One region of the Paenibacillus azoreducens genome, then DNA from elsewhere that is predicted to be linked to it. Evidence: riboswitches for the same ligand, from Rfam matches in the RefSeq annotation. Region 1 holds a riboswitch; the other holds the start of a gene.

Region 1 (9,245 bases):
CGCTAACGAATCTGGGAACCGCTATTCCCCCAAAAACGGGGCCTTTTCAAATGTAACGAAACTCCCAATCGTTATTCGGGCGAAACCCGGCTTCATCACGGTTTATTTTGATCAATAGCGATTCCAGGTTTCGTTAGATTATTTTAAAGGGCCATTTTGCCTAAATAACGATTGCTGGTTTCGTTAGAACAACAAAATAACCCCACAAAGAGTATCGGAAAGAATTCCGACGACCCTCGAAGAGGGGCGCTTTTGCGGAGCAAAAGTACTGAGTGACGTGTAGCCTTTGAAGCTTATTCCGATTACTTTGCGGGGACCCCGGAAGTTTATACTTTCTTATATGTCAAAAAAAGCGGCCCCCAAAAGGTCGCTTTGCATCTCGCCGAATATAATCATCTACCGCACAACCGGTTATATGAACTATTTAGTAATCCTGGGGAAGACTCTCAATGGCAGTAAAAAACACTTCGAAAAGTTCCCTGTCAAACTTGCTCTTAACATAGTCCGATATTTCGTCAAGCTGCTCTTGATCGTCATATTCCAGGCACGGCCGTCCTTCACACCACAGCACCCTGCACTCAAACTCCTGTCTTACCTTCTCAATCACGTAATCTTGCTCCGTCACTCCACCGCTGGTCGCCAACGACTTACGCCCCCTCCACAAGTGGTTTCCTTCATCGTAGTTGTTCCCTTATATTATTTAAAATTTAGATACATTTTTCCGATGACATTTATCACACCTGCGTGAAAAGAAGAGCGCCCCTACTTGACCTCAATCGTTCCCGATCGGCTTTTGACATACAGCGAGTTCTCCCCGGCGCCGATCGTCCCGCTGACATCCTTGTTCGTTTCATTTGCCGTGGATAGACCGCCCAAGTTAACGGATGTATCGCCTTTCGCATTCTCTACCTTGACCTTTAAATTGGACGGCTCTGTTCCATAGTCGACCCCAATATCACCCGTTTCGGTTTTGATGTTCATTTCGCCTTTTTCGTCAGTGCTGAAATTAGTTTTCGGCATTGCACGAATTGGTCGCTGCGGTTACGGACCGTTCTTCCGATCGCTGCCCGCCTCCAAATTTCAAACAAAAAGCACCCCTTATATATCGAGGTATGGGTAAGACAAAGTCCACAATTCCCGAAAAATAAGAAGTGCCCGTTTGTATATGATTGTTTATGTCATGTGTTTTATTGCCCTAACTTCTTTATTCATCCTCCGTAAAGACCGGACGGATCTCCATTTCGAAGGTGAACGACTTCTCGTTGAACTGGTATTTATCAATCAGCCGCGGTCCGCAAGAGTTGGAGCCGACGCCGCTCATCTTGTAATCCAGATGCACGATCGTTTCGTCGCGGCGGACCAATTCGACATTGTGCTGAGCGGCCGTCAAGTCCTCCGGCGTGTAATGGCTGGCGTTGAAGGAGAAGGTATCCTTCGCCGTGAAAAGCAGGCCCACGCCCAGCTGATTGCCGACAACCGCCCATTCCGTATTATAACGGGAGCCATTTTCCTGCGGCATAATATAATCCTTATGCATTTGATCGACACTGAGGCGATATACATCCCGCTTCACGCTGAGCTTCTTATCGACATAACTTTCATGTGGTCCAAGGCCATAATAAGTAACAGCCTCGTTGCCCCTCGGCATGGTAAGCTGAAGTCCGAATCGCGGCAGGAAATCAATCGCTTCCTTCACCTCAACATCGGTTTTAAGCGTAATCGAACCGTCCCCGAGGAACGTCCATACAGCCGTTCCATGCAAAATATTGCGGATGGAATAACCGCCTAATGAGTAGCTGACCTTAATCGTAACCTGTCCGGCGGAAGGCTGTTCCCATGCGGCGCTGTAAATTTTGCAGACGGCCCGGTCAAGCCCATGGCTCATCCAGGCATGCTTCTCGTTGCGGTCATTGTCCGTCGGCGCACGCCAAACCTGAAAGCTTGCCGGCGCAGCAAGCATCTTCACTCCCTGCTTCGAGATGCCTGTGAGGGCGCCTAAGCTTAGATCAAACGTATGCTTGAAATCAAAACCTTCGATGACAAGGATTCGCCCATGCTCGGCGGCCTGGATCGTTCTCGAAGGACCTGCGGCATTCGCTGCGGCTTGACCTGCTTGCTTCGTACGGGATTTCACTTCAAACTGCCTGCTCGCCACTTCATGTCCAGCTTCCGCCCATGCCAGCTCCTCGTTCTGAACAAGGCTGAATTCAAGGTCGACGGCAGCTGTCACGGACGCGGGAATATTCATGTTGACGGCAATTTCCGCGCTGTCATGCGGAGCGATTTCCGGCAGGGCAATTTCCCCTTGCTGGAGCAGCTCACCTTCGGCGCGTAAAGCGTAGCGGAGGGAAAGCTCCCATAAGTAGGAGAAATCATACCGGTTCGTAATTTTGAACCGGCCCTTGGCGGCATCAATTGCTTCGATCGCTACCGGAGCGTAGATTTCCTTAAGCTCCAGCAAGCCGTTGTTCGGTTTGCGGTCCGGACTTACCAGGCCGTCTATGCAGAAGTTGCCGTCATGCGGCTTCTCGCCGAAATCGCCGCCATAAGCGAAGAAAGGTTTCCCCTCTTCGGTATACGTTTTGATGCCATGGTCCACCCATTCCCAGACGCAGCCGCCCATGAGTTTGGGATAAGCATACATAACCTCCCAGTAATCCTTGAGATCGCCCGGGCCATTCCCCATCGCATGGCTGTATTCGCAGAGAAACATCGGTTTTGTTTTGCTGTCGTCCTTTGCGTATGCCTCCAAATCAGGAACGGGCATATACATGCGGCTCTCCATATCAAGGCTGCTCTGATCATATACATGCTCCGGATCAAAGGATGCTCCTTCATAATGAACGAGTCTGGACTGATCGCGGGCTTGCGTCCATTCCGCCATTGCGACATGGTTTGGCCCATAAGAAGATTCATTGCCAAGCGACCAGATAATCACGCAAGCATGGTTTTTATCCCGTTCCACCATGCGGATCTGGCGATCCAGGAAGGCTTCCTTCCATTCAGGCAGCTTCGTTACCCCGTTGCCATCCTTTGCGACATAGTCGCCGTGGGACTCCAAATCCGCTTCATCGATCACGTAAAAACCGAACTCGTCGCACAGATCCAGGAAACGCGGGTCATTCGGATAATGGGATGTGCGGATCGTATTGACGTTATGGCGCTTCATGAGCTTCAGATCCTCAATCATATGCTGCAGCGGAATCGTTTGACCAAGCTCGGGATGGGAGTCATGCCGGTTCACTCCCTTCAACTTAATGTCTTGTCCATTGATGCGGAAGATGCCGTCTTTGATCTCGATCCGCCGGAAACCGATCCGAAAGCGCAGTACTTCCTCGCCGCTCGTCACATACACCTCGTATAGGTAATGATGTTCCGCGTTCCACAGTACTGGCGAGTCGATGTGGAATTCGAAAACTTGCTTGCCATCCACATTCCGGCACTCATTCAGCAGTTCTTGTCCAGGAGCGTCCATCAACTGAACCGTCACCGCCGCAGCGCCTGTTGTCTCCAGCTCTACCTGCAGCCGGGCGGATCTCAAATCCTCCGCAAGCTCCGTGCGGCAGAAAACATCGCGGACATGGGCTTTATCGCGCGCAAGCAGATACACGTCACGGAAAATACCTGTATAACGCCATTGATCCTGGTCTTCCAAATAAGAGCCGTCACACCATTTAAGCACCATCACGGCAATCTTATTGCTTCCTTGGCGTACATATGAAGCGATGTTAAATTCTGCGGGCACGCGGCTGCCTTGGCTGTATCCGACGTAAGCTCCGTTAATCCATAGATAGAAGCAAGCGTTCACACCCTCGAACATGATGTACGTGTCTTTACCTGACCAATTCTCGCCAACACGAAACTCCCTTACATACAAACCGGCAGGATTGTCGTCCGGCACATATGGCGGATCATAAGGAAATGGATAATTAACGTTCGTATATTGAAGCTGATCATACCCTTGTACCTGCCAGCAAGATGGAACAAGCAGATCATCCCAATCCGTCGTATCGAATGTTTCCCGGGTCCAATCGGTGCCGATATCTTTGGCCCGCCGGTTATATTGGAACTTCCAGCTGCCATTCAGTGTTTGATACCACGGTGAGCGGGCTCGTTTGCCCGTGCGTGCGCTTTCCACATCTCCATACGGAATATAGGAAGCGCGGGCTTGTTCGCGATGCTCTTGCAATATGGATGGGTTTTCCCAGTAAGGCTGTACGGTCAACTTTTCCGTCTCCTCTCAGCAAGAAAACGATGATAGCAGGCTTATTTTCCACCTTCAGCCGGATCTGATCATGCGAACGCTTAAACCTGTTCCCTACCGGAGGCGGCGTCTCCCTAAGTTTCATCGTTCCTTATCATTAGTTATGTTATATTAACATTATAAGATACCAATAAGCCTTGATGTAGAACGAAATATTCGTATTTACTTAACGATTTTCGCATATAGATAAAATGGAGGTGTAAAAGAATCATGGCAAACAAGCTTGGGTTTCTCATGCAAAGCGATACGATGATGCAGCTTCCGATTTATATGACGGGGGCGGGACATTGGAATCATCAGGAACCGATCCACCGGCCGGACGGCTACCCTCAGTTCCAATGGCTGCACTGTGTATCCGGCCAAGGCGAACTCAAGGTGGGCGGCCAGGCATACCGGGTAAAACCGGGTTCGGGCATGTTCCTATATCCCGACGAAGAGCATGCCTATTACAGTATGGAGAAGCCATGGGAAGTGTACTGGATCACGTTTATGGGACGGGATGCCGAGAGCCTTGCTCATTTGGCCGGTATAAATGCTTCCGGCGTCTATACAGTGCAAAGCCAAGAACTGATCCTGAATCATATGAAAAACGCGCTGTCCTTAACATGCTCCGACAAGCCGCTTGCGGGACTGGAATGCTCCAAGCTGGCCTATATGTTCCTCATTGACCTCATGACCGACAGGATGCATGCTTCCTCTACCGATCAAGGGTATTTGCGCCTGCAACCCGTTTTTGACTATATGGAAAACCATTATCAGCGGGATATTACGCTGCAGGAGCTCGCCGAACAGCTCAGGGTATCCACACAGCATTTATGCCTTCTTTTCCGCAAAATCCTGAACAAACGCCCCATGGAATACCTGAACCAGCTCCGCATCCAGAAAAGCAAGGAACGACTGCTGGAATGCCCAGATGCGCGGATCGGCGAAATCGCCGGGCATGTGGGGTTTACGACGCCGGGGTATTTTAGTACGCTATTCAAACGTATGGAAGGGATGACGCCGGAGGCTTTCCGCAAGCTGAATGGTATAAGGTGATTTTCTGCCTTGGTGAGATCTAAACTAGAAAAGGCATGGAGCCGCGTACGAAACCGTACAGACGTATCCATGCCATTGTTATTCTATCAGCCTAACTTTTGACTTTTCATATGTTGCAAATATCGGTGTGTCTCCGCCACAACTACCCCTGATAAACCTAATAGGGCAATCAAATTCGGCAGCGCCATCAGCCCGTTTACAATATCCGCAAGCAGCCAAATAGCCTCCAGTTTGATAAAAGCTCCAAAGGCGATCAAAAGGATAAATACAATGCGATACGGCAGGATGGATTTCACGCCAAACAGATATGTGATACAGCGCTCGCCGTAATAATTCCAGCCCAAAATCGTCGTAAACGCAAATAACATCAGACATATCGTCAGAATGATCGATCCGTACGGAATCGCGGCATCAAATGCCGCCTGGGTCATCATCGCCCCGCGTTCAGCTCCCTGCCAGACCCCTGTGACGATCAGGGTTAACCCCGTTAACGTACAAATAATGATCGTGTCAAAAAAAGTGCCTGTCATCGAAACGAGCCCCTGTTCCGCCGGCCACTTGGTTTTTGCGGCTGCCGCTGCAATCGGCGCACTCCCCAGGCCCGATTCATTCGAAAACACGCCTCGCGCCACCCCATTTCGGATCGCCATCATGACGGTTGCGCCAAGAAAACCTCCGCCCGCTGCCGCACCGTTAAATGCGCCCTCAAAAACAAGGGCTACTGCATGCGGGATTTGATCGGCAAATGTGATCAGCACGACAAAACTAGCAACGATATAAATGATGGCCATCACAGGGACAACCTTGGTCGACACTTGCGAGATGCTTTTGATTCCGCCCAAAGTGACTAATGCGGTCACCACTGTCATGATTCCCGCTGTCACGATCGCGGGGACTCCCCAGCTGGACTGCGTCGAAGATACGATCGCATTCACCTGCGGGAATGTCCCGATGCCGAACAACGCCACCAGAACGCCGCTTATGGCGAAAAATACGGCCAGCGGCTTAAATTTGCTGCCAAGCCCCCGTTCAATATAATACATCGGCCCGCCGGAGACCTGACCTTTATCATCCATCGTCCGAAACTTGACCGCTAATACCCCTTCCGCATATTTCGTTGCCATTCCGAAAAACGCGGCGATCCACATCCATAATAACGCTCCGGGACCACCAATTTGGATTGCGGTCGCAACCCCGACGATATTCCCTGTACCGACCGTCGCGGCAAGCGCTGTCGCCAAGGCGCCGAAGCTCGATACGTCGCCTTCGCCTTCATTTTTGGCCTTGAATATCAGTCTTAAGGCAAGCGGCAGCCTTATCACCTGCAGCAGACCAAGCCGGCAGGTCAGCCATATTCCTGTGCCTACCAATAAAATGAGCAGCGGAGCTCCCCATACCCATTGGTTTACCAGCTCTAATACATGCATTTCCTTTTCCCCCTCATGATGTTGCATTCTCCTAGACGACATGAAAAAGAGCCAAATCCAAGGATTTGACTCTGGGGACACATTTGCAGATCTTACGCACGCCAAGAATGTGAAACGATGCACATCTTGTGCGTGTTCAAATTCGGTAACCGATCCTGCAATCCCTGTCCTTTTACCTGAGAGTTTCCACACGTTATGGGATTCTTCCCCTCACGCGTATTGCCCCTTCGGTGCTCCATTGATGGAGTCTCTCCAGAGTTCTGTCCACTTACGGTCCTGCCTCCCAAGTCTGGGTACGATCCCAACTCTTTTGGCGCCTGAGAGTTTATGCCCCTTCGGCCAAGCTGCCGCTTGTCTCCCGTAAACTTCATCCAGTGTATATGCAATTTTTGATTGGTTACCATTATAGGATTGCCTGTACGATTTGGCAAGGATGTTTGTTTTATTGGATATAATTACCTTCCGAATGACTCAATGGCATGTGGTCCGTTTTGTACCGCCATTCGGGCAGAGGTTACCAGGACGATAGCTCCGTCCTTTTCCAGCTGTCTTTGGCAACGCAAACATATACATATTGATCGTCCCAAGCGATCTGCCCCTGACTGCAGGCTTCTTTGGACGAAGCAGGCGTATACTTGTTGCGGACGCGCAGCTTGTCCCCGTTCACATCAAGCTTGGTGTCGGGGTCGTCCGTGCCTATACCGACATTGCCGCCGCTGCGCTGCACGGTGAGTGCGGAATCGACCGCTTCGCCTTCATCGTCGTAACGGACAAACTGCAGGTCGGCCCCTGTATTTTCACCCGCTTCCTTCGAGCTGTCCGCCCGAACGGCCCATCTTGGCGTCGTCTCATTATCCTTGCCGGCTACGCTGAACTGAAGGTCCCGGTTCGTACCGGTTTCTCCTGCTACCCGCAAAATGCCGTTCATTACATTGAAGTTGGATGAGTGGGTGCGGATTTCGCTGACGTCAGTGTCATATGGGATTTCTAAACGAGTGAACAGCTGATTCGCGTATTCTCCTGTTGGCGACATCGTCGTCTCGAACGACATATGCTTATGATCATGCTGCTCCGGATTATTTGCTTTGTCATGGGAGATGATGGCTGTCTTGTCCATGCCTTTCTCATCGGCCCATGCGATCGCGGGTTTGGCCCGGTCCGCCGTCCATTGCAGCCGGATCATGTCGGACAGATGCCCTTCCTTCTCGATCCACTTCTGGTCGGTGGACAGAAGCAGACGCTCATTGTGCGGAACACGGATTTCACCGCCATCCTGCTCGGATTGTTCCGGGGTCACCTCTGCGCCCAGCTGTTTCGTCGTAAAACCCGTGCCCAACAGGCAGACGCCTCCCAATATCACCGTTGCCATCATCATCTTCGAGAATTTCATTGTTTCCCTCCCGTATCCGTCGCGATTGGAATTCATTAGCCTTTGCGAAATAAAAAGCTTGGACTGATCGTATATAAACATCGCTCGGCGCACAACCCATTTCGCGAAATGTCCCGAAAAAACGATGCTTTTCGCCTAGAACAGATAACCGGAAGACGATCATTGCAGGGAATGCTGCCAATGTCCCAGGCAGCATGCGGCATTGCTTTTAAGTACACTCTATCTCCCAACAGGGAAATCAACCCATTTAAACATCAAATTTCGCAATTTTCGTTTCTTATTTCCATTATATATGTATTTAGAATCATATTTCGGTTAAAATGTAAATAAAATAATGTGATATCTCTTGAAAGAGAGGAGTTCAGATGGCACAAGTACCATTTACACCTGAGAATTTGCCGTTAGGCAATGATCGTCTTAACCAGCTCATGTTCCTCCACGAGTTAATTGAAGCGAATAAAAAGGTTGCACAGTACCAAGTATTACTTCAAAATACAAAGCTTCCTTCACATCTATTATTAAATCCTGTTATGCTGAATGAAGCAGTACAATCGACTAAAATTGAAGGTACCCAAGTAACCTTGGATGAGGTCCTCGAAGTCGAGGCACACAGTAGAAAAAATAATAAAGATGTACAAGAAGTTCTAAATTATTATCATGCATTACGAGATGGAATGGATAGATTATCCATTCTCCCGATATCAACCAGACTATTCAAAGAAATGCACATAACTCTAATGTCCAATAATGTGCGAGGAAGCAACAGGTCCCCTGGTGAGTATAGAACGATACAAAACTTCATCGGACCCGAGGGATGCACTATTGAAACCGCTACTTATATTCCTCCACAACCTCATTTGGTCAATAGTTATATGAACAATCTTGAAATTTATATCAATAACCCGCAAGATGACCTTGATGAACTTGTAAGAATCGCCATCATTCACGCCCAATTTGAAACTATACACCCCTTTCTTGATGGGAACGGAAGAATAGGCCGAATATTAATTCCTTTGTACTTATATAGCAAAAAGGTAATTGACTATCCTAATTTCTTCTTAAGTGAGGCATTAGAACGGGATAAACACAAATATTATCGTTATCTTAACGACACTAGATATAAAGG
Region 2 (9,245 bases), 2.5 Mb from region 1:
TAAACTCGCGAATTCGCACCCCCGGCTTAAGCGGATCGGTTGCGTAAGAGCCCTCCGGCACATTATAATGCTGCGGATCATACCCCCAATTATATTTCGGCTCGGATGAATCCGGATCATCCACCCGCAGCTCGTTCACCGTTTGAAAATCGGAAACCGGAAGCAGATGGACATGCGTAACGCCAAGCTCCTCCAGATGGTCGATGCCGATTTTATTTCCTTCATCATCGCGCAGTCCTGTTTCCGTAAATGCTTTATATTTGCCTTTATACTTAAAACCCGCTTCCGGGTCCGCCGAAAAATCCCGCACATGCAGCTCATACAGCACGGAATCCTGCAGACTCTCCATAGGCGGCCGCTTATCTTCCTCCCATCCCGGCGGGTTCCAAGCTTTCAAATCGACGATGGCCGATCTTGCCCCATTAGCGCTGACTGCGCGGGAATACGGATCTGCGGCATAACGGATGCCGCCATCCCGGCCTTCGATTTTATACATATAATACCGCCCTGCGAGATCGCCAAAGAAACGGAGGAACCAGACGCCATCCTTCCATTCCTTCATGCCGATTTCAAGGCCGCCTGCATGGTCGGTTACCTTTCCTTCGGAGTTATAGCTGCCCGCATCTTGGTAAAGAGCCAATGATACCTTCCTGGCGTCCGGCGCCCAAAGCCTAAATATGCTTTCCATTCCGGAATAAGTGCAGCCCAGATCGCGGCCGTCGTAATAAGCTGTGTCATACATGATTTATACACCACCACAACATAAACATTCGATGTATGCAAAAATAGCTTCATCACATCCTATGTGTTTGTGTTGCCAATTGCAAAGGTTTATATGCGCTTTGCAACAGCCCAAATTTGAAACGGCCGTTCGGTGATTTATATTTCAGGATTTTGCAAAATTCGATCCCAACCGCTTCCGGGTACAATATATAGACGAACTAAACCGTTTCGCTCTATATATTGCTGATTGAAAGTTGCTCCTTGGATTTTTGCAAAATGCTCTTTTATAGCCGTTAATATGTATAAAAAGGAAAATTCGTTCAATCGGGATCAATTTCCTTCATGGATGTATATGAAGTGATTGAACCTGGATATTAATCCATGATGAAATGAATTCAGGGCGCTGCCTTTTTCAGACAGCCGATCATGTAAAATAGAGAAATGTTGCAAAGGTACTTCTTTATCAGGAATTTATAGCGTTAAATGAAAAATTGTTGCGAAAGTACATCCTTTTCAGGCTTTCTATAGCGTGAAACGCAAAATTGTTGCGAAAGTACATCCATTTGACCATGGATCGTTTGCTTATGCCTAAAAGCTGGGGAAAAGATGCACTTTTGCAAGCTTTCTAGCCATAATCGCCTGGAACGCTGAAATAGATGCACTTTTGCAACTTTCCGGATGGAGCAGCCAGTCAATTGATTCCATTGGCCGGGACCACTTCGTGTCCTCTGTCAATTGATTCCGTTTGCCGGGACCACTTCATGTCCTCTGTCAATTGATTCCGTTTGCCGGGACCACTTCATGTCCTCAATCAATTGATTCCATTGGCCGGGGCTCACTTCATGTCCTCAATCAATTGATTCCATTGGCCGGGGCTCACTTCAAGTCTTAGCACTCGCAATCATAATTCGATTGTGATGTTTCTCATGTTAGGTTCCCCCCTTCTCATGTTCTATTTCCCACTAGTATAGGGAACAAAAAAACCGCCCCACATAAATCTTGGGACGGCCCTCCGTAAAATATATAATTATTCTTCAATAAATTTCTCGTATTGCTCCGCGTCCAGAAGTGCCGACAGCTGCTCTTCCAGATCGCCTTCCACCTCGATCTCCAACATCCATCCGCCGTCGTACGGCTCGCTGTTTACGAGTTCGGGCTCATCGCTGAGCTGCGAATTGATTTTCGTGACTTGACCGCCGACAGGACAGAACAGATCCGAAACGGTTTTTACGGACTCGATAGTCCCGATGCTCTCCTCGGCTGCAACTTCCGCGCCTTCTTCCGGCAGCTCCACAAACACGATATCTCCGAGCTGATGCTGCGCAAAATCGCTGATTCCGATGCGCACGACGTTTCCGCTTACCTTTTCTACCCATTCATGATCCTTGCTGTACCAACGGTTCTCTTTCACATTGCTCATTTGTTCACAACTCTCCTTCGATTAGTGTAATGATCTTCGTAACATGTTACTTTGATGAGCCATTATTTGGTGTCTGACGGTGGTTGTTTGGCTTCTTTGGCTTCCTTGGCTTTGCGGCGGCGCTGCTCGACCAGTTCTTTGGTCAGCTTGCGTCCGGTAGGTGTTGCGGCCAGACCGCCCTTACCGGTTTCGCGGTGTTTGGTCGGCATGGCGCTGCCCACCTCAAGCATGACGCCGATAACTTCATCGGCAGGAATCACGCTGCCGACGCCGGCAAGGGCCATATCGGCTGCTGCCAGCGCGGTGACGGCCCCCAGACCGTTCCGCACGATGCAGGGGATTTCAACCAGCCCGGCAACGGGATCGCAGATGAGGCCCAGGCAGTTCTTCAAAGCAAGGCCTACGGCATGTACAGCCTGTTGCGCCGAACCTCCCCGCAGCTCGACCATCGCCCCGGCCGCCATGCCGATCGCGGATCCGACTTCGGCTTGGCAGCCGCCCTCCGCGCCGGAAATCGAAGCGTTGTTGGCGATAACGAAGCCGATCGCGCCGGCGGTAAACAAGCCGTGAACCAGCTTGTCGTCATCCCAGCCGAACCGCTCCTGCGCGCTGACGAACACGCCGGGGATAATCCCGCAGGAGCCGGCGGTCGGCGTGGCAATGATTCTGCCCATGGAGGCGTTCACTTCAGATACGGCCAGCGCATATGCCATCGCCGTCGCGGACGGACCGCCAAGCGAAGATTCGCCTTGCCGCATGTAATCCGCCACTTTTTTGGCGTCGCCCCCCGTCAGCCCGCTGCGGGATTTGGTATTGCCTGTCAGTCCTTTTTGGACGGCTTCCTTCATGACCTGATAATATTCCGCCATCTGCCGGAATACCTCATCCGCAGAAATGCCCGTTTCCTTGGCTTGATCCGCCAGCATTACTTCTGCAATCGTTTTATTTTCTTTTAGACAGATTTCTGCCAGCTGATCCAGCGTTTCGAATCTCATAAGTCCATTAGCTCCTTTGGGTCAAATCAATCAACGTCACTTCCAAAACATGCGGCAGTTTCAACATCTCTTCGATCAGGCTCCCCTCAGGAGCAGAATCCAATTCAAACACCGTCATGGCCGCTTCGCTTCGTCCTTTGCGGTCCACGTCCATATAACCGATGTTGATCCCTTCGCGGCTGAGCAGCGATGTCAAACTGGCAAGCACGCCCTGACGGTCGGAATGGGTGACGGCAATCGTCGGATACTCCCCTGTAATCTGCACGTCAAAACCGTTCAGCGAGTAAACCGCTATCGTACCTCCGCCGATCGAAGCCGCCACGATCTCGGCCTTGCGGTCTCCGCCCCAAAGCGATATTTTCACGGAGTTTGGATGGGGACCGTTTCCTTTTCCTTGCACCCATTCCGTGACCATCCCGGCTTTCTCCGCTTCAAGATCGGCTTCCGGAATCCGTTCATCGTCTGTGTCAAAATTAAGAAGCCCGGCCGTTAAAGCCAAATCCGTCCCATGCCCCCAATAGGTTTCGGCAAAAGATCCGAACAAGGTCATCTGCGCTTTCTCCGGCTGGCAACCCAGCAGCTTGCGCGCAACTCTCCCAATTCGTACGGCGCCAGCGGTATGGGAACTGGAGGGGCCCACCATGGACGGACCGATGATAGAAAATACATTTTTGAATCTCAAGGACTTCCACGCTCCTGTGCAAGTATTCGTATCAGGAATTTGAACAGTTTTCAAAATGGTTTATGTCCCGCGGACATCATCAGCTCTGCTGAAAAACGCATACAATGCATAGTTTTCAAAAGAAAAAGACAGCAAAAAAGGCATGCAGCACCTTTTTCTCTGTCCTTTGTACCTGAGAGTTTAAACGGAAATCACCGTTTCCGCGTTCCCCTTGGGTGGCTGACGCTCTCTCCAGAGCCGCGTCCGGCGACGGTTCCTTGTACCTGAGAGATTAGCCGCCTGTATGTGCGTACATGCAGCTTGCTCCTTCGGTGCCGCCCTCCTTGCCGGGGACGGTCTCTCCCGTTCGCCTTCATCCGCTATATATCGAAATCAATTATGTTTTGGAACCATTTACAATCCTAATCACCTTAAGAATAAAGCAGAGGGAACAGCGGTGTCAATATAACGAAAGCCATTTCCCGCATCCAAGGCCAGCCCTTGCCGCTATGCATATTGTGGAGTGTCTGCCGCCTATATCCGCATGCCGCTGCGGATGTACTTCATGGCGCCAAGCGCAATGCCGGAGCCGGTCATTAATCTGTATAAAAAAGGAAGAAAAAATCAAAAGATTTTGTGAGATTCTTCCTTGCCTTGAATCCTGGGTTTTTGCCTCATAATTCTGTTGACATTCCCGCCGCCTTTGAGTATTAATGGTAGTAAGACAATTCAATAGCGGATGAAGGTAATGGGAGAGATTACTGATTTAATGCGTGTTCAAAAAAGGCCGGTTTTCAGCACCGAGAAGGTTGGATGAAGATAGGGACGAAAGGAGCGGAGCGTACGTAGTGGGTACGTGAGCACCAGAAGGCCCGGCTGAATTCAAGATTCGATGCCGAGTTCACTTCCTGATTCACTTCGTGTTAGATATAGAATTCATGAGTTATCAGCACAGCTGATGAAATTCTATATCGCAAGAAAACCTACCTTTGCATCGCGGTCGCTCATCCTTGTATTGACCTCGATTGGTTTTCTTATCAAAAGCGGACTTTTTGAACAACCTCTTTTATATAGTGACGCCGAAGGAGTAAACCCTTACAACAGGGTGAATCTCTCAGGCAAAAGGACCATTATCGGACGCATCTCTGGAGAGAATTCTTGACCGAAGAATCACCCAAGGGGAAACTTGCCTGCCGGCACTGAAGCTTTATTATCCTTTAGTCTTACAGCGGCCGTATTTGGCAAGGTAACTCTCAGGTACCAAGGACAGAGCATAAGAACCGGTATGCCGCAAAATGCGGTATGCTTATTCTTCTGCCTGTCCTTTTTGTGTTTTCGGGATTTTGCAAAATCCTCTTTTTAAAAATGTGAATAGAGAAGGAGATGGAAACGTGTCCGAGCTGAAACGTACCCCGCTTTACCCTCTGTATGCCGAAATCCCTGGCGTGCGGTGCATCGATTTTGGCGGTTGGGAGCTGCCGGTCCAGTTTAGCGGCATTCATAAAGAGCATGAGGCCGTTCGTGAAGCCGCCGGTTTATTCGATGTGTCCCATATGGGAGAGTTTATGGTGAGCGGTCCGGAGGCCGAAAGCTTTATTCAGTACATGACCGTCAATGATGTAACTAAACTCGAACCCGGCCAGGCGCAGTACAGTGCCCTGTGTTATCCGGACGGAGGCGTCGTTGATGATTTGCTGATTTACAAGCTGGAAGAGCAGTCTTACATGCTTGTCGTCAACGCATCCAACATCGACAAAGACTGGGAATGGCTGCAGCAGCATCTGAAAAATGGAGTTCAAATGACCAATCAATCCGACGAAACGGCTCTTCTCGCGATCCAAGGACCTAAAGCGGAGGAAATTCTGAATCCCCTCGTAGATGCGGATCTGTCAGCGCTCGGTTCGTTTCACTTCCTGCAAAATGTAAACTTGTTCGGCGCATCCGTCCTTATCTCGCGCACAGGTTATACCGGTGAAGACGGATTTGAAATTTACCTTAAAGCGGCGGATGCTCCCACTGTATGGAGAGGATTGTTCGAGCATGGAGAAGCGCACGGACTGCTGCCCGCAGGACTCGGCGCCCGCGATACGCTCCGGTTTGAAGCGAAGCTGCCGCTTTATGGCCAGGAACTGTCCAAAGAAATCTCCCCGCTGGAAGGCGGCATCGGCTTTTTCGTGAAGCTGAACCAAGAGGATGATTTTATCGGCAAACAAGCGCTACAGCAGCAAAAAAGCAGCGGCGTTCCGCGGAAACTGGTCGGCGTGGAAATGATTGACCGCGGCATCCCGCGTTCCCATTATCCTGTTTATGCCGGCGACACGCAGATCGGTGAAATCACTACCGGAACCCAATCGCCAACCCTCAAACGCAACCTGGGCCTTGCTTTGATTGACAGCAATCATGCCGCGACCGGCACGCAGGTTGAAGTGGAAATACGCGGCAAACGTCTGAAAGCCGAAGTTGTAAGCACGCCTTTTTACAAAAGAGCCCGAAAAGGAGCTGACTCCAAGTGAAACATCGTTATTTGCCCATGACCGAGCAGGATCAGCAGGAAATGCTGAAAACCGTCGGACTGAACTCCATCGAAGATTTGTTCAAGGATATCCCGGACGAAATCCGGTTTAAAGGCGAACTGCCCGTATCCAAAGGTCTGGACGAATATGCCCTTACTACCCACTTGTCCGCCCTTGCCGCCAAAAACGCCAATACCGACCAATACCCAAGCTTCCTTGGCGCCGGACTTTATGACCATCATATTCCGTCCGTGATCAACCATGTGGTATCGAGATCGGAATTTTATACCGCCTATACGCCTTATCAAGCCGAAGTAAGCCAAGGCGAGCTGCAGGCCATATTCGAGTTCCAATCCTATATTTGCGAACTTACGGGCATGGCTGTTGCCAATGCCAGCATGTATGACGGCGCGACAGCCCTTGCTGAAGCCGGTTCACTGGCAAGTGCGGCTACCAAGCGCAGCAAGCTCGTGATCTCCTCTGCCGTTCATCCGGAATCCAGACAGGTGATTCACACCTATGCCCATGGTCTCGGACTCGACATCGTGGAAGTTGGCACCAAAAATGGCGTAACGGACATGGAAGAACTGGCCAAGGTTGTCACAGGCGATACCGCCGCCGTTCTGGTGCAAAACCCGAACTTCTTCGGTTCGGTTGAAGATCTCGCTGCGATCGGCAACCTGATCCATGCCCACAAAGGCCTCATGGTTGTAAGCACCAATCCATTGTCGCTGGGACTTCTGGAAGCACCCGGCAAGCTTGGCGCCGATATCGTGGTGGGAGACGCCCAACCGCTTGGCATTGCAGCTTCGTTAGGCGGTCCGACTTGCGGATTTTTCGCCGTATCCAAGGATCATATGCGCAGAATGCCGGGACGGATTGTCGGCCAGACGGTCGACCGGAACGGCAAACGCGGTTTTGTGCTGACGCTGCAGGCCCGTGAACAGCATATCCGCCGTGAAAAAGCGACCTCGAATATCTGTTCGAACCAGGCGCTGCTTGCGCTTTGCGCCTCCGTATATTTGTCGGTGATGGGCAAACAGGGACTGATCGATGTCGGCAAACTTAACTTGCAAAAAAGCCATTACGCCGCAGATCGGCTGACCAAAGTGCCTGGCGTGACGCTGGCGTATACGGCTCCATATTTTAATGAATTTGTAATCAAGCTTCCTGGCGGCGCATCCGTTTCCGACGTCAACAAGAAGCTGCTCAAGGAAGGTTTTCTTGGAGGTTATGACCTTGGCCGCTCGTATCCGGAGCTTGAAGGACATATGCTGATCGCCGTGACCGAACGCAGAACCAAAGAACAGATTGACCAATTCGCATCACTGCTGGAGGGCTGTTTATGATACAGGAAAAAGCATTGATATTTGAACTGAGCCATCCCGGACGTATCGCATACTCCCTGCCGGAACTCGACGTGCCGGAGCTGGAAGCGGAATCCGTCATTCCGGCCTCCATGCTGCGCAGCGAGCCGGCGGCTTTGCCTGAAGTATTCGAAGTTGATGTTATCCGCCACTATACCGAGCTTTCCCGCCGCAATTTCGGCGTGGACAACGGATTTTATCCGCTTGGCTCCTGCACGATGAAATACAATCCGAAAGTCAATGAAGATGTAGCGCGCTACCCGGGATTCGCCAAACTCCATCCTTATCAGCCCGAAGAAAGCATCCAAGGCGCACTCCAGCTGTTGTATCAGCTGCAGCAGGATTTGGCGGGGCTTACCGGCATGGATGCCGTAACGCTGCAGCCGGCCGCCGGCGCACATGGCGAATGGACCGGCCTCATGATGATCCGCGCATACCATGAAAGCCGCGGAGAGCAGCGCGACAAGGTGATCGTGCCGGACTCGTCGCATGGTACGAATCCGGCCAGCGCTTCCGTTGCCGGGCTGCAAACCATCACGATCCCGTCCACGGACAAAGGACTGGTCGACTTGGATGCGCTGCGCGCAGCAGTCGGCAGCGACACGGCTGCCCTGATGCTGACCAATCCGAACACGCTCGGCCTGTTCGAAGAGCAGATCCAGGAAATAGCCGCAATCGTTCACGAAGCCGGCGGGCTTCTGTACTACGACGGCGCTAATTCCAACGCCATCATGGGCATCACCCGCCCTGGCGACATGGGCTTTGACGTTGTGCATTTGAACCTGCACAAAACGATGAGCACGCCGCATGGCGGCGGCGGTCCCGGCGCAGGCCCGGTCGGCGTAAAAAGTCTGCTCACGCCGTTCCTGCCGCGACCGTACGTTACGAAAACAGAAGAAGGCCTCTTTACGCTGGAAGGCGCTAACGAGCAATCGATCGGCCGCGTAAAAGCTTATTACGGCAATTTCGGCATTCTGGTCCGGGCGTATACGTACATGCGTAGCTATGGTCCTGAAGGCTTGCGCCGCGTATCGGAATGCGCCGTGCTGAACGCCAACTACATGATGAAACGTCTTGAACCTTATTTTGATATTCCGTATCCAGGCATCTGCAAACACGAGTTCGTGATGTCTGGCACGCCGCTGAAGCAATATGGTGTGCGTACTCTGGATGTAGCCAAACGCCTGCTTGATTTCGGCTACCATCCGCCAACCATCTACTTCCCGCTTAATGTGGAAGAATGTATCATGATCGAACCGACGGAAACCGAAAGCAAAGATACGCTGGATGCGTTTATCGATACGATGATCCAAATCGCCAAGGAAGCCGAGGAGCAGCCGGAGCTGCTTCTGAATGCACCTTACGATACGCCGGTTACCCGTCTGGACGAAACGACGGCCGCGCGCAAGCCGGTGCTGAATTGCGCCTGCAGCTAAGCTAAAGGGCCTCTGATCGCGCTACAAGAACCGCCAAAAATGGCGCCGCAAGGGATGAATCCCTGCGGCGCCATTTTTTGTTGATCGACCAACGCTTGCGCATGGAACGGAAGCCTTCACGGCTTTATCC

What was found. A riboswitch is a leader RNA that binds a small molecule or an ion and turns the genes downstream of it on or off. The one in region 1 is predicted to bind glycine.
Region 2: linked by a shared signal. The riboswitch ahead of sdaAB (L-serine ammonia-lyase, iron-sulfur-dependent subunit beta) and the one ahead of L6442_RS31195 (alanine/glycine:cation symporter family protein) in region 1 are both predicted to bind glycine.

Annotation. Positions count from the first base shown of each region.
Region 1 is NZ_AP025343.1:6,954,427-6,963,671, forward strand. It holds gene L6442_RS31175 (hypothetical protein) at 425-643, opposite strand; gene L6442_RS31180 (DUF4097 family beta strand repeat-containing protein) at 763-1,020, opposite strand; gene L6442_RS31185 (glycoside hydrolase family 2 TIM barrel-domain containing protein) at 1,205-4,225, opposite strand; gene L6442_RS31190 (AraC family transcriptional regulator) at 4,475-5,302, shown strand; gene L6442_RS31195 (alanine/glycine:cation symporter family protein) at 5,389-6,729, opposite strand; glycine riboswitch at 6,884-6,995, opposite strand; gene L6442_RS31200 (hypothetical protein) at 7,244-8,119, opposite strand; gene L6442_RS31205 (Fic family protein) at 8,485-9,245, shown strand, end outside.
Region 2 is NZ_AP025343.1:2,154,125-2,163,369, reverse strand. It holds gene pulA (type I pullulanase) at 1-742, opposite strand, end outside; gene gcvH (glycine cleavage system protein GcvH) at 1,751-2,143, opposite strand; gene sdaAA (L-serine ammonia-lyase, iron-sulfur-dependent, subunit alpha) at 2,206-3,138, opposite strand; gene sdaAB (L-serine ammonia-lyase, iron-sulfur-dependent subunit beta) at 3,146-3,820, opposite strand; glycine riboswitch at 4,062-4,175, opposite strand; glycine riboswitch at 4,842-4,939, shown strand; glycine riboswitch at 4,943-5,071, shown strand; gene gcvT (glycine cleavage system aminomethyltransferase GcvT) at 5,191-6,312, shown strand; gene gcvPA (aminomethyl-transferring glycine dehydrogenase subunit GcvPA) at 6,309-7,661, shown strand; gene gcvPB (aminomethyl-transferring glycine dehydrogenase subunit GcvPB) at 7,658-9,115, shown strand.